One region of the Sporosarcina beigongshangi genome, then DNA from elsewhere that is predicted to be linked to it. Evidence: riboswitches for the same ligand, from Rfam matches in the RefSeq annotation. Region 1 holds a riboswitch; each other region holds the start of a gene.

Region 1 (4,288 bases):
CGGAGCTACAAAAAGAGGCACATCGTCGTTGGTCATGGTCAGCAAAAGAGACGTTGTCGACGTTGCAAAACTTATATGAGCGCCATAAAGCGGTGACATATCCACGGACAGATTCGAAGCATTTGACTTCGGATATGGAAAGCACACTGAAAGAGCGCATTAAGGCTGTAGATATTGGACCTTATCGCAAAGCAGTCAACACGCTGCTGCGTTCAGGAGTCGTCAAACCACAGAGGGGTGTTATCGACGACAAACGTGTATCAGATCACCATGCGATTATTCCGACAGAGGAAACACCAATCCTTCAAAGTTTGTCTGATAAAGAACAACGTCTATATGATTTAATCGTTAAACGATTCTTGGCTGTCTTCTTTGGTTCGTTCCGTTATGACCAGGTGACAGCGGAATTTGTAGTTGGCGGAGAAATGTTCAAGGCGAAGGGCCGTACGATTACAGAAGAAGGTTGGAAAAAGGTTTATTCGACGGATGAGGAAGAAATGGATACAGATACACTCCCTGCATTTAAAAAGGGAGATGAGGTAAGTATTCGTGCCATCGTTATGACAGATGGTAAAACGAAGCCACCTGCCCGTTTTAATGAAGGAACACTGCTCGCTGCGATGGAAAATCCTGCTCAGTTCATGCAAGGTGAATCCAAGGACCTGATTAAAACTATCGGTGAAACGGGTGGACTCGGAACCGTTGCAACACGTGCGGATGTAATTGAGCGGTTATTCAACTCTTTCGTGATGGAGAAGAAGGGTAATGATATTTACACGACGTCAAAAGGTCGCCAGTTACTTGAGCTTGTTCCGGAAGATTTGAAATCACCGGCATTGACGGCAGAATGGGAGCAAGGGCTGACGAAAATCGCCAGCGGTCAGATGAAAAAAGCAGCCTTCATGAAAGATATGATCGCCTTTTCGAAACGTACTGTAACGGAAATTAAAACGGATGACAAAAAGTTTAAACACGATAATGTGACAGGGAAAACATGTCCAGATTGCGGAAAGCTCTTACTAGAAGTGAACGGCAAGCGTGGTAAGATGCTAGTTTGTCAGGACCGGGAGTGCGGACACCGAAAAAATGTCTCTACGCTAACGAACGCAAGATGTCCCGTTTGTAAGAAGAAATTAGAATTGCGTGGAGAAGGTGACGGTCGGATTTTCGTTTGTAAATGCGGTCATCGTGAGAAACTGTCAGTATTCGAAAAACGTCGTGCAAACTCAGGTGGTAAAAAAGCTGATAAACTTGATGTTCAGAAATACATGAACAAGCAAGAAGAGCCAGAGAATACAGCAATGGCAGATGCACTGAAAAAACTATTTGAAAAATAAATAGCGTTAGGAATGATAAAATGGGTGTTCTTTCAGTTGTAAATCGACTAGAGAACACCTTTTTTAAATGAAAAACGATGAGCTATGTGTATGAATACTTTTGAAACGTAGTTTACTTACTGCTGAATCTTCTATATACTTGTTACGGAATACATAACATTAAAAAAAGAATAATTGAGAAATAGGTTTTTTGAATAGTTGAGAAGTAACTGTTTAAAACGAAGAGGGAAGTTGGTGTAAATCCAACACGATCCCGTCACTGTAAGCGTTTAAGGCGACTAAAGGAAATCCACTGTGCATCCATGCATGGGAAGGAGTTAGTTTGCCGGTAAGACGTAAGTCAGGAGACCTGCCTATTTTGATTTTAAGCTTCCTCGAGGAAGGGACGTTTAAAGTGTTTTATCATCTTATTTTGGTATGGCTTCTAGATGAAGTTTTCCAAATGACTCTTTTTGTTTAGTAAAAGAATCGTTGATATTACCTTTCTATGTGCGCCTTCTTTTAAAGAAGAGCGTTTTTTTGATGTCAAAAAAAGGAGAGATTGTAATGAGGGATTTATTTCAAAGATGGGGTTTATTAAGTTTTGTGTTTGTTTTTATGCTCGTTATTTTGGCAGCATGTGGCACGGACAACAGTACGGATGGTGCAGCGAAAGATGATAAAATAGAAGAAGAACCAATTGAAGTAGTTGAAGAGATTGTCGAAACCGAAGCGTTTCCTGTCACCTTTACGGATGATGCTGGCCGTGAAGTGACACTTGATAGCGAACCACAAACGATGGTGTCGGTTCAAGCGAGTAATACAGAGATTTTATATGCACTCGGTGTAGGTGATCGTCTGATTGGTGTGTCTGATTATTGTAATTATCCTGCCGAAGCGTTAAGCGTGCAAAAAGTGGGAGCGCAAGATATGGATGCAGAGTTAATTCTAAGTCTGCTACCTGATATCATTTTTGTTACGACATACCACCACGATACACACGGCAATATTCTGCAGCAATTTGAAGACGCAGGAATTACAGTCGTTGTGACAGGTAGTGCTACTACTTTTGATGATGTTTATAAAACGATGGATATGATTGCGCAGGCGACAGGTACATCTGAAAAAGCAGATGAAATCATTGACGACATGAAAGACCGTCGTGTAGCTGTTGAAGAAAAAGCAAAAGGCATTACAGATAAAAAGAAAGTATGGGTGGAAGTTTCCCCTGCTCCAGACATTTTCACGACAGGAAAAAATACATTCATGCATGAAATGTTAGAAGCGATTAACGCAACAAATGCCGCTGAAGAGCAAGACGGCTGGGTGAAGATGACAGAAGAAGAAATTGTTCAATTGAACCCAGACGTCATTATTACGACATATGGTTATTATATAGACAATCCGGCTGAACAGGTTTTATCACGCGATGGTTGGGCAGAAGTAACTGCGCTAAAAAATGAACAAGTATTCGATGTAGATAGTGATATGGTTACTCGTCCTGGACCTCGTTTGATTGAAGGAGTAGAGTCGCTTGCAAAAATCATTTATCCGGAAGTTTTTGGGGAGTAAGATTGGCTGGCTATACTTACTAAGTATTGGATTTGTGCTTGGCACGCTGTTACTTGCTCTATTCGTTAGTAGCGTACAGTTTCCGATCATGACTATTTTGCATATTGTGCTGGAAAAATCATTTGGCCTTGGTTGGCTTGAAAATATTCCGCGTAATGAAGAGTTGATTATTTGGAATATTCGCCTGCCACGGGTTTTACTTGCTCTTTGTGTCGGTGCCTCGCTTTCGTTAGCGGGTGCCGCATTTCAAGGGCTTTTACGCAACCCGTTAGCAGATCCGTATACAATTGGTGTTTCATCAGGTGCTGCACTAGGGGCGGTATTTGTGCTTTTTTTCCAATTCACGATTATTGGGCTTGGGAGCTTTACATTACCAGTTGTCGCGATCATTAGTGGATTCGTTACCCTTATGATTGTTTTTGGCTTAGTTCGTTTGAGTAGCAGGAGCCTTGCAATTGAAACGATTGTTTTGGCTGGGATTATCGTAGGTTCATTTATCGGTGCAATTACATCACTGCTCATTTCTTTGGGCGATCAGGATTCCATGACGCAAATTATGTATTGGCTTTACGGTAGTGTAGGAATGAGAGGGTGGAGCCACGTTCAGCTCGTTGTGCCATTTATGATTATTGGGACAATTATTTTACTCATGCATTATCGTGAGTTGAATGCGCTCGCGCTTGGAGAGGAAGCGGCAGATCACATTGGTGTCAATGTTAAAAGAGGAAAAATCATGATTTTGATTGGCGCTTCACTATTGACAGGGGCAGCGGTAGCCGTGTCCGGTTCAATCGGGTTCGTCGGTCTTGTGATCCCCCATCTTGTTCGTTTACTGACAGGGCCGAATCATCGACATCTACTGCCATTGTCGATGTTGTTCGGCGGCTCATTTCTTATATTGGCAGATTTGTTGGCCAGGATAATCATCGCGCCGAAGGAATTGCCGATAGGTGTTATTACCGCATTGATTGGCGCACCTGTTTTTGCTTTCCTGCTCATTAGGGAAAGAATCGGAAGAGGTGAACGAGGATGATTAAAGTGAATCGACTTGCAGGTGGCTATGGGAAGAAGCCAATTGTTAAAGACATTAGCTTAGATATTAAAAAGGGAGAGTTTTTTGCATTACTTGGTCCGAACGGTAGTGGAAAAACGACCCTTTTTAAATTAATTACAGGGCAATTGCCCGCCATTTCAGGTGATATTCTCATTGATGGAAAAGTGATGTCGAAACTAACAAAGTTGGAGAAGGCGAAAAAAGTAGCAGTGCTTTCTCAGGAAGTTCAAATTACGTTCGATTACACAGTCGAGGAAATCATTAGTCTTGGACGATATCCACACCAAAAGGGCGTATTGAAAACGTTATCGGCGTATGATCGTGAAGTGATTGATGCGGTAATGGA
Region 2 (4,288 bases), on a different contig from region 1:
ATTACCATTCATAATGCCCAATAAAAACACTCCTCTTACTGATATTTTTTGGTTCTAACGTGTACGATGTGTAACTTTTAGTTATCTATACGGTAACTATGTGAAAAGATACAAATTCAATTGTATGAGTTATTGTTTTTGTGATATAAAATTGCGCCACTTTGGATTAAGAAGTAAATAAGCTATTGACCTCATTTTTTTCGTGGTAATTCAATCTTTAGCAAGTGGTATAAAAAGTAGGTCTCGTAATAAGCTAATGAGGATCTAGGTCATGAAGGAGGAAGAATTTTGGATAACAATTTATCTTACGGAGAGGATTATAAATTCATCCCTGCAACATCAGTAGAAAGTGGAAACGGGACGGAGGTTCTTCCGGATTTATACAGCTATACCGTACAAATCGTGAACATTGTATTAGTCGGGCATCCAGGTGAAAGGGAATTTGTTTTAATTGATACGGGTATGCCTTATTCAGCTGATAAAATCATCTCTATTACTGAAAAACGTTTTGGCGCTAATAGTCGTCCAGCTGCCATTATTTTAACTCATGGGCATTTTGATCATGTAGGTTCAATTATTGAATTAGTGAAACACTGGGACGTACCCGTATATGCCCATGAACTAGAACTTCCTTTTCTGACTGGCGAGAAGAGTTATCCCAAACCCGATTCCAGCGTGGAAGGGGGGATGATTTCCAAAATGTCGCCCATTTTTCCGATTGAGGCGATTCAACTAGGAAATCATGTACATCCTCTTTCTAAAGATGGAACTGTCCCCTATCTACCAGAATTTCGATGGATTCATACACCCGGACATTCTCCCGGACATGTCTCACTGTTCAGGGAAAAGGATAAGGCCCTTATTGTGGGTGACGCTTTTGTAACGGTTAAGCAAGAATACCTTTATAAGGTATTAACTCAAGAACAGGAAATTAGTGGACCTCCGCGTTATTTAACGACCGATTGGGAAGCTTCTCGGGAATCCGTGGAGAAATTAGAAGCATTGAAACCTGCTGTTGCAATAACGGGGCATGGGTTACCGATGGCTGGTGACCTGTTAAGAGACAGTTTGCAAAGGCTTGTGCAAGAGTTTGACCGCATCGCTGTCCCTGATTACGGAAAATACGTTGATAAAAGTGCTGAATGACTGGCTGGATCGTGACGTTCCCTTAGGCATTCAATGATGGTGTAAGTTGGTAATGAAGAAATGAGGATATATTTCTAGGTGTAGGAAATCCTATTGCTTGTAGGTGGATTGATAAGATTCGCTTAACTATGAAAAGGGAGTGCTTTTACATGAGGGAAGACAGAAATCCGGACCGACAAAATCGATTGGATCAACAGGACCGTCGAGATAGGGAAACCCGAGATCGAGATCGGGAAATCGATAGCGTCGAATTCGGAAACGACTTTTTTAATGACCTTCCAGATCGTACTGAGACTCGGGATAGGAACCCCGAAAAAAACAACGAACGTAAAAAATAATTAAACAAAACCTGTGCCGCAAAATGTAGTAGCTTGCGGTACAGGTTTTCTAAGGATTAATAGAACCGGGAAACTTGTCGCATTCTATCGTGAGGCGGATAGAAGTATATCTCCATGATGCAACACCAGAAGCTGCACTGAAGCAACGCTGGTGTTTTATAGTGTAGAAAAATGAAATAAAAAATCTAGCTAATCTAAACAATATGAAGATAATTTTTTAGATTTTTGCAATTTTGTTTATAACTTTAAAGATGTCTAGAACAATGCCGATGAAGACGGTTGTGAGAATGTGGAAAAGTTAACTGTGGATATGTGGATAAGCACCTGTTTAGTGAGTGAGGGAACTTTCTGCCTATTTACGTGTGAACCACAACATGTTAGGGTATAGAAAGAAAACGAGGCACTATATATAGTATGGAGCGATGAAAAGGTACCGACATCGGTTTGAAAGGGAATCCGTAATTATGGAGCTGTCCCCGCAACTGTAAACGCTGACGACCGCCGTATAAGCCACTGTGGAGAATTCTATGGGAAGGTAAGGTAGGAAGAACGAAGCGTGAGCCAGTAGACCTGCCCTTCATCGCCAAGCGACACTTTCTTCGGGGGTTAAGAGGTGGAAACGAATAGGTTACGTCTGTTTTTTTGACAATGCTATTCTGTTTTCAACAACAAACCCATGAGCGACAGCTCTACCGATTTGGTGGAGCTGTCGATTTTTGAATAAAAATAACAATACATACATAAAAGGAGCTGGTCATGATGACAATTAAAATGGCAAAAACCAACACTGATCGACTATTGGATGAATTACAAAGTGAATTTGGAGTAGCGCAAATCGAAGCACTTATTGTTGCGGGTGAACGCTGGCAACAGAAATATCCTGAGGGATCTGAGTCCGAATGGGCGAAGGCAATGACGTTAGAATCATTGAGTAATTTGGATGAGGCAGCGACCTATTGGACATTTGTTGCAGCGCGTATCCACCTTCATGATGTGTACGCTCGTCAGGAGCAGCTGCGTGGTGCGAAAGTCTATACAGACTTCGCTAGTAATGTTGTCAGTCTTGTTAAGCAAGGACTTTACACGCCTGTACTAACAGAAAAATATTCTCAAAAAGATCTTGAACATCTGGGTCATTTGATTGAACCAGAGCGGGACAAGCTATTCACATATATCGGATTAAAAACACTAATGGACCGCTATGTTGCGGTTGATTACAATAACCAATCAGTTGAACTTCCACAGGAGCGTTGGCTAATCATTGCAATGACGCTGATGCAGGATGAGACTGAAAATCGTCTGGATAAAGTGGCGGAATCATACTGGGCAATGAGTAACTTATACATGACAGTGGCAACACCAACATTGTCGAACGCTGGGAAACCGCATGGTCAGCTATCGAGCTGCTTTATCGACACAGTCGACGATTCTTTGCAAGGTATTTACGACAGTAATACCGATGTTGCGAACTTGTCGAAATATGGTGGCGGTATTGGCGTTTACATGGGGAAAGTACGAAGCCGCGGTGCCTCTATTCGAGGATTCAAGGGGGCGTCGAGTGGTGTCCTCCCGTGGATCAAGCAGCTAAATAATACGGCAGTAAGTGTTGATCAGCTTGGTCAACGTCAAGGTGCTATTGCTGTTTATCTTGATGTTTGGCATAAAGATATTTTCACATTCCTTGATTTGAAATTAAATAATGGAGACGACCGTCTGCGTGCGCACGATATTTTTACAGGTGTTTGCCTGCCGGATGTTTATATGGAACAAGTCGAAGCACGTGGTGATTGGAATTTATTTGATCCGCATGAAGTGCGTACAATTATGGGCTACTCTCTTGAGGACTTTTATGATGAAACAAAAGGGACAGGTTCTTTCCGAGAGAAGTACGAGGAATGTGTCAACCATCCAACGCTAAGCAGAGAAACCGTTCCTGCTATCGATCTGATGAAACGCATTATGCGTAGCCAGCTCGAAACAGGCGTGCCGTTCATGTTCTACCGCGATGAAGTCAATCGTGCCAATGCAAACAAGCATGAAGGAATGATTTATTCTTCAAACTTGTGTTCAGAAATCATGCAAAACATGAGCGCAACGAAATTTGAATCGGTCACATTAGAAGATGATGTCGTCGTGACACGTTCTAAGCCTGGTGATTTCGTCGTGTGTAACTTATCATCTATCAACCTAGGAAAAGCTGTTCCGGCAAGCGTTTTGGAAAGACTTATCGCAATCCAAGTGCGGATGCTCGATAATGTGATTGACTTGAATAAAATTCCTGTCGTTCAAGCACAGCGGACAAATTCTCGTTATCGTGGAATCGGTCTCGGAACATTCGGCTGGCATCATTTGCTGGCACTACAAAACATTCAATGGGAATCTGACGAAGCGGTGGATTACGCCGATAAACTATATGAAAAAATCGCTTTTCTAACAATCAAAGCTTCTGCGGAACTGGCAAAGGAAAAAGGGGCTTATCCTTTATTTGAAGGCTCTGATTGGCAATCCGGATTTTATTTCGAAAACAAGGGCTATGATTCGAAGGAATGGCGTGAACTGCGTATCGATGTGGCAACGAATGGTGTGCGTAACGGCTATTTAATGGCAGTTGCACCGAATAGCTCGACGTCTGTTATTGCAGGGTCAACGGCGTCCATCGATCCAATCTTTAAGCCGTTCTATCATGAAGAAAAGAAAGACTATAAATTGCCTGTCGTCGCGCCTGATCTTAATCACAATACCTATGACGTCTATCGCCGCTCAGCCTATATTGTCGATCAACGTTGGTCGATTAAACAAAATGC
Region 3 (4,288 bases), on a different contig from region 1:
AACCAACGCGTTTCCGGATTTAAATCGGGTGCAATGACTGGAATGGCTCCATCTAGCTGTTCTTCCACATAATATTTTTGAGTGATAGGTTCAACGCCGATGGTAGTAGCTGCTAGGGGCGCTGTCGATGAATGGGATGCTACTGCTGTCATAGAGCCGTTCCGCACCCCGTTTAACGCAACATCTGTCCGAAGTGATTGCCACGTTTTTGAATGGTATCCCCTCTTTTCAAAATACGCTCCGTTATGCCAGTCTGATTCTTTGAATAGTGGATAAGCTCCTTTTTCTTTAGCAAGCGTCATCGAAGCAGCTATCGTTAAATAGGCGATGTTCTCATATAATTTATCGGCGAATGCTACTGCCTCTGTTGATTCCCAACGGATTTTAGATAAAGCAAGTAAGTGGTGCCAGCCCGTTGTGCCGAGTTGTAGACCACGAAAATGAATATCTTCTGGTGTTGAATGAATGTTTAGGTCAATGGCATTGTCGAGCATACGCACTTGAATTGTGATGAGACGCTCCAATACACCAGCAGGCACCGCGCGGCCAAGGTTGATGGACGAATGGGTAAGCTGAGTTGGTTGTGTAGCGACAATCCTGACTTCAGATTTATCTACATGTTTATTTACTTTTTTCCGCTGGACTTCATCCTTATAATACATATGTGGAAAGCCTGTTGTCAGTTGGTTATGCATGATTTGCTTCATAAGGTCAATAGCGAAAATGGTCTTTTTGCTAAGTTTGGGATGTTTCACACACGCCATGTATTTTTCACGGAATGAGCCTCCCCCCTTCTGTTCATCATAAAAATCCTCAAGGGAATACCCCATAACCGCCCGCACCTCATATGGGTCGAACAAATACCAATTGCCACGGGATTCAACTTGTTCCATAAATAAGTCGGGGATATAGATAACTCTGTCACCTGTCGTACCATCAAGAAACTTGAAAATATCAATGTGGTGGACATCTAGGTAACTAGTAAATGTTGTTTGCTTGTTGTCACCCTGTTTTTGAAGTTTTCCAGCGTTCAGCAAGCTCGGTAATTCGGCAGTCATATATAGATGACTCATTGCCCAATAGGCCTCTGCTATTTTTTCAAGCCGTTGCTCTGTCTCATTTTGCATCAGAATCATTGCGATGATGAGCCATCGTTCTTGAGGAAGTTCAACAGGTTCATTGTCCGTATCCTTAGTAATATAGTTACTCATCATCATTTGCAAGGCACTGTAACTGAATAGTTTGTCGCGTTCCGGGGCGATCAAATTCCCAATAAACCGAAGCTCTTCTTGTGAATAACGTTCAACTAAAATCGGGTCATACGAACCAAGTGCTACCAGCCGAGTAATATGTGTCGCAAAATCCGTGTAAATGTTCGAGTCACGCTGTCTAGTATAGAGGTCATGAAGATGAATTCGTGTTGCGATAAAGGTCCAGTGTGGTTCGTGCTCACTCAATTGGCTAAGAGCGTGCGAAATCATTGATTTCGACCAATCTGCGTGGCTGCCGTTAGGGAATTTTTTGATCCATAATGTACTTTCTTCCAATAAAGAGGCTACTGCCTTCGTCCCAAAATCCATGGATAATTCAGTTAATAAATCTTGCTGTTTTGTTTGGCTAGACATTTTTTGTCTCCTTCCATGATTGTTGTTCAGAATCAAGCTGAATTCGCTCTTCAAAACAAAAAAGCAATAGTTCTACCTTTTCGGTAGAGCTATTGCTCATGGATCATTCGTTGGAAACAGAAGAGGGCCGTCCACATCATTTAAGATAGTCGCAGAACGACAGATTGATGGCGGGAACCTGCTCGCTTCCACCTCTCAACCCCCGAAGAAAGTGTCGCTTGACGATGGAGGGCAGGTCTTCTGGCTTGCGCTTCATTCTTCCGGCCAGCCTTCCCATGGATATTTCCACAGTGGCTTCTTTGGCGGTCGTCAGCGCTAACAGTTGCGGGGACAGCTCCGGATTTTCCGGATTCCCTTTTAAACCGATATCGGTACCCATTCATCGTTCAATAACTATATAGTGTGTACAATTTGCTAACTTAACACTACCATGTAGCCGGCAAAACGTAAAGGAGGAAGGGGCAATTTTGCAAGGCGGTCATAAGGTGGCTCATGCCGGTCATAACGCCCGTACCGCTGTGAAAAAACCGCACCCCTTCAACAAGAGGTGCGGCTCCGCATTTCGTCATTCTTCAATTAACCCTGACTCGATCAAAAATTCCTGTGCCACTTTTTCAACCATCATGCCTTCATTATCAACTTTAGCGTTCATTTTCTGCATCGCTTCTTCGTCGATCATGCCTGCTAGCTGCTTGAGTACCTCTTCAATTTCAGGGTACTCTTTAAGTGTTTCTTTTCGTACAAGCGGCAGTGCATGGTAGGGCGGGAAGTAGGATTTATCGTCCTCCAATACGCGCAAGTCGTAATCCTGTAACTGACCGTCTGTTGTGTAGGAGTTGATGACGTCGACTTCTTTGGCGCCGATGGAACGGTACATAATACCATGGTCCATTCCTTTGACGTCTTTAAATTTCAAGCCATATTCATTCTGAAAGCCGGGCAAGCCGTCTGGTCGGTCAATAAATTCAAAGACAGCACCGAGTATGAAGTCTTCGGAAACTTTGGCGAAGTCGCTGAACGTCTTGACGCCAAGTTCTTCGGCTTTTGATTCATCTAACGCTAATGTGTACGTATTATTGAAGCCAAATGTGTCGAAGGCGATAATGCCATCTTCATTGACAAGTCGTTTCGTAGTCGCGAGTGTCTCCTCGGCCGTGCCAGGATCTTCATGGTAATAGTTGACGACAATTGTCCCGGTATAATCGGGTATGACATCGATGAGACCATTCAACATAGCATTCCAGACGACGTTCGAGCCGCCGAGATTTTCTTTGTAAACGACTTCAATATCTGTTTTATGTTCAATTAATTGCCCCATAACATGGGACAAAATAATGCTTTCTGTATTGTTTCGAGAGCCTAGTGTTAGTGAATCTTTTTCGATGAAAATACAGCCTGACAGCATGCTGGCTACAAGTAGTGTCAGCATCAATACGATGAATTTATTTTTCATACTTACTTCAATCCTTCCGGCGTTGTCCATTTTTCAATTGCACCGAAGAGGGTTTCAAGTACAATCGCAAGAAGTGCAGCTGGAATTGCGCCAAGTAAAATCAAACCATCAATGCCACGTGTAATACCTAGGAAAATGAAATCTCCAAGTCCACCTGCGCCAATAAATGCTGCCAGTGTTGCTGTCCCGACGTTAATGACCGCGGCAGTTCGAATACCAGCCATAATGACAGGAAGGGCTAATGGCAGTTCCACTTTAAATAGAATTTGCATACTTGTCATGCCCATTCCTTTCGCCGCTTCAGTCGTCGCTTTGTCGACGTCTTTAATACCGGCGTACGTGTTGCGAATTATTGGCAACAAGGAGTACAGAAATAGTGCCGCGATTGCCGTTTTCACACCAATCCCAAAAATCGGGATCATGAAACCGAGCAAGGCAAGACTTGGAATCGTCTGCATGACACCAGCACCGCCAAGTACGACTGTTGTGAGTTTTGGAACACGAGTAATCAAAATACCGAGCGTAATCCCAAGAGCGATGGCAATGAGCATCGAGAAAAATACAAGTTGAATATGGACGGAAGTTGCTTCAAGCACTTCTTTCCATCTCATTTGTGATTGTTGAGCGAGTTGTTCCCAAATTGTTAAGTTATTCATTGGCTTTCCTCCGTTTCTGTCCACTGGCTGGACATAGCGGATAGCAGTGAACCTCGTGTCACGACACCTAATATTTTTTGATGTTTATCAACGATTGGAATAATACCTAAAGGTGCGTTATCCATCATAATAATAGCGTCTTTAGCGGTAGCTTCCTCGTGTAAGAACGGCTCCCGTGACCCCATAATTTCATCAATCGCTTGAATAGTATCTAGTTTTTTAATCAAATCATACGCGGAAACAATTCCGAGTAATTTATTGTCATCATCGACCACAATAAGGCTTGTAATTTTGCGCTGCCGGATAAGAGAAAGTGCTTTTTCCGGAGAGCGTTGAGGAAGAGAGGTAACGACCGATTCCGACATAATTTCGGTAACTGGCATGAGTTCAGGATTTTGGGTAATTCGATGTTTCCCAATGAACTCCTCTACAAAGCCGTGGGCTGGTTCATGTAGTAATTTCTCTGGAGTGTCCAACTGTAGAAGCTTACCGTCTTTCATAATAGCAATACGATCGCCCATTTTTAACGCTTCGTCCATATCATGTGTCACGAA

The links. A riboswitch is a leader RNA that binds a small molecule or an ion and turns the genes downstream of it on or off. The one in region 1 is predicted to bind cobalamin.
Region 2: another riboswitch for cobalamin. It lies ahead of R2B77_RS05435 (ribonucleoside-diphosphate reductase subunit alpha); the one in region 1 lies ahead of R2B77_RS16425 (ABC transporter substrate-binding protein).
Region 3: another riboswitch for cobalamin. It lies ahead of R2B77_RS05375 (ribonucleotide reductase N-terminal alpha domain-containing protein); the one in region 1 lies ahead of R2B77_RS16425 (ABC transporter substrate-binding protein).

The regions. Positions count from the first base shown of each region.
Region 1 covers NZ_JAWLIR010000052.1:7,054-11,341, forward strand. The annotation lists gene R2B77_RS16420 (DNA topoisomerase III) at 1-1,337, shown strand, start outside; cobalamin riboswitch at 1,504-1,708, shown strand; gene R2B77_RS16425 (ABC transporter substrate-binding protein) at 1,884-2,888, shown strand; gene R2B77_RS16430 (FecCD family ABC transporter permease) at 2,851-3,921, shown strand; gene R2B77_RS16435 (ABC transporter ATP-binding protein) at 3,918-4,288, shown strand, end outside.
Region 2 covers NZ_JAWLIR010000006.1:197,447-201,734, forward strand. The annotation lists gene R2B77_RS05420 (DUF3231 family protein) at 1-21, opposite strand, end outside; gene R2B77_RS05425 (MBL fold metallo-hydrolase) at 289-1,146, shown strand; gene R2B77_RS05430 (hypothetical protein) at 1,296-1,484, shown strand; cobalamin riboswitch at 1,895-2,076, shown strand; gene R2B77_RS05435 (ribonucleoside-diphosphate reductase subunit alpha) at 2,244-4,288, shown strand, end outside.
Region 3 covers NZ_JAWLIR010000006.1:185,034-189,321, forward strand. The annotation lists gene R2B77_RS05375 (ribonucleotide reductase N-terminal alpha domain-containing protein) at 1-1,625, opposite strand, end outside; cobalamin riboswitch at 1,839-2,020, opposite strand; gene R2B77_RS05380 (glycine betaine ABC transporter substrate-binding protein) at 2,191-3,108, opposite strand; gene R2B77_RS05385 (ABC transporter permease) at 3,081-3,734, opposite strand; gene R2B77_RS05390 (betaine/proline/choline family ABC transporter ATP-binding protein) at 3,731-4,288, opposite strand, start outside.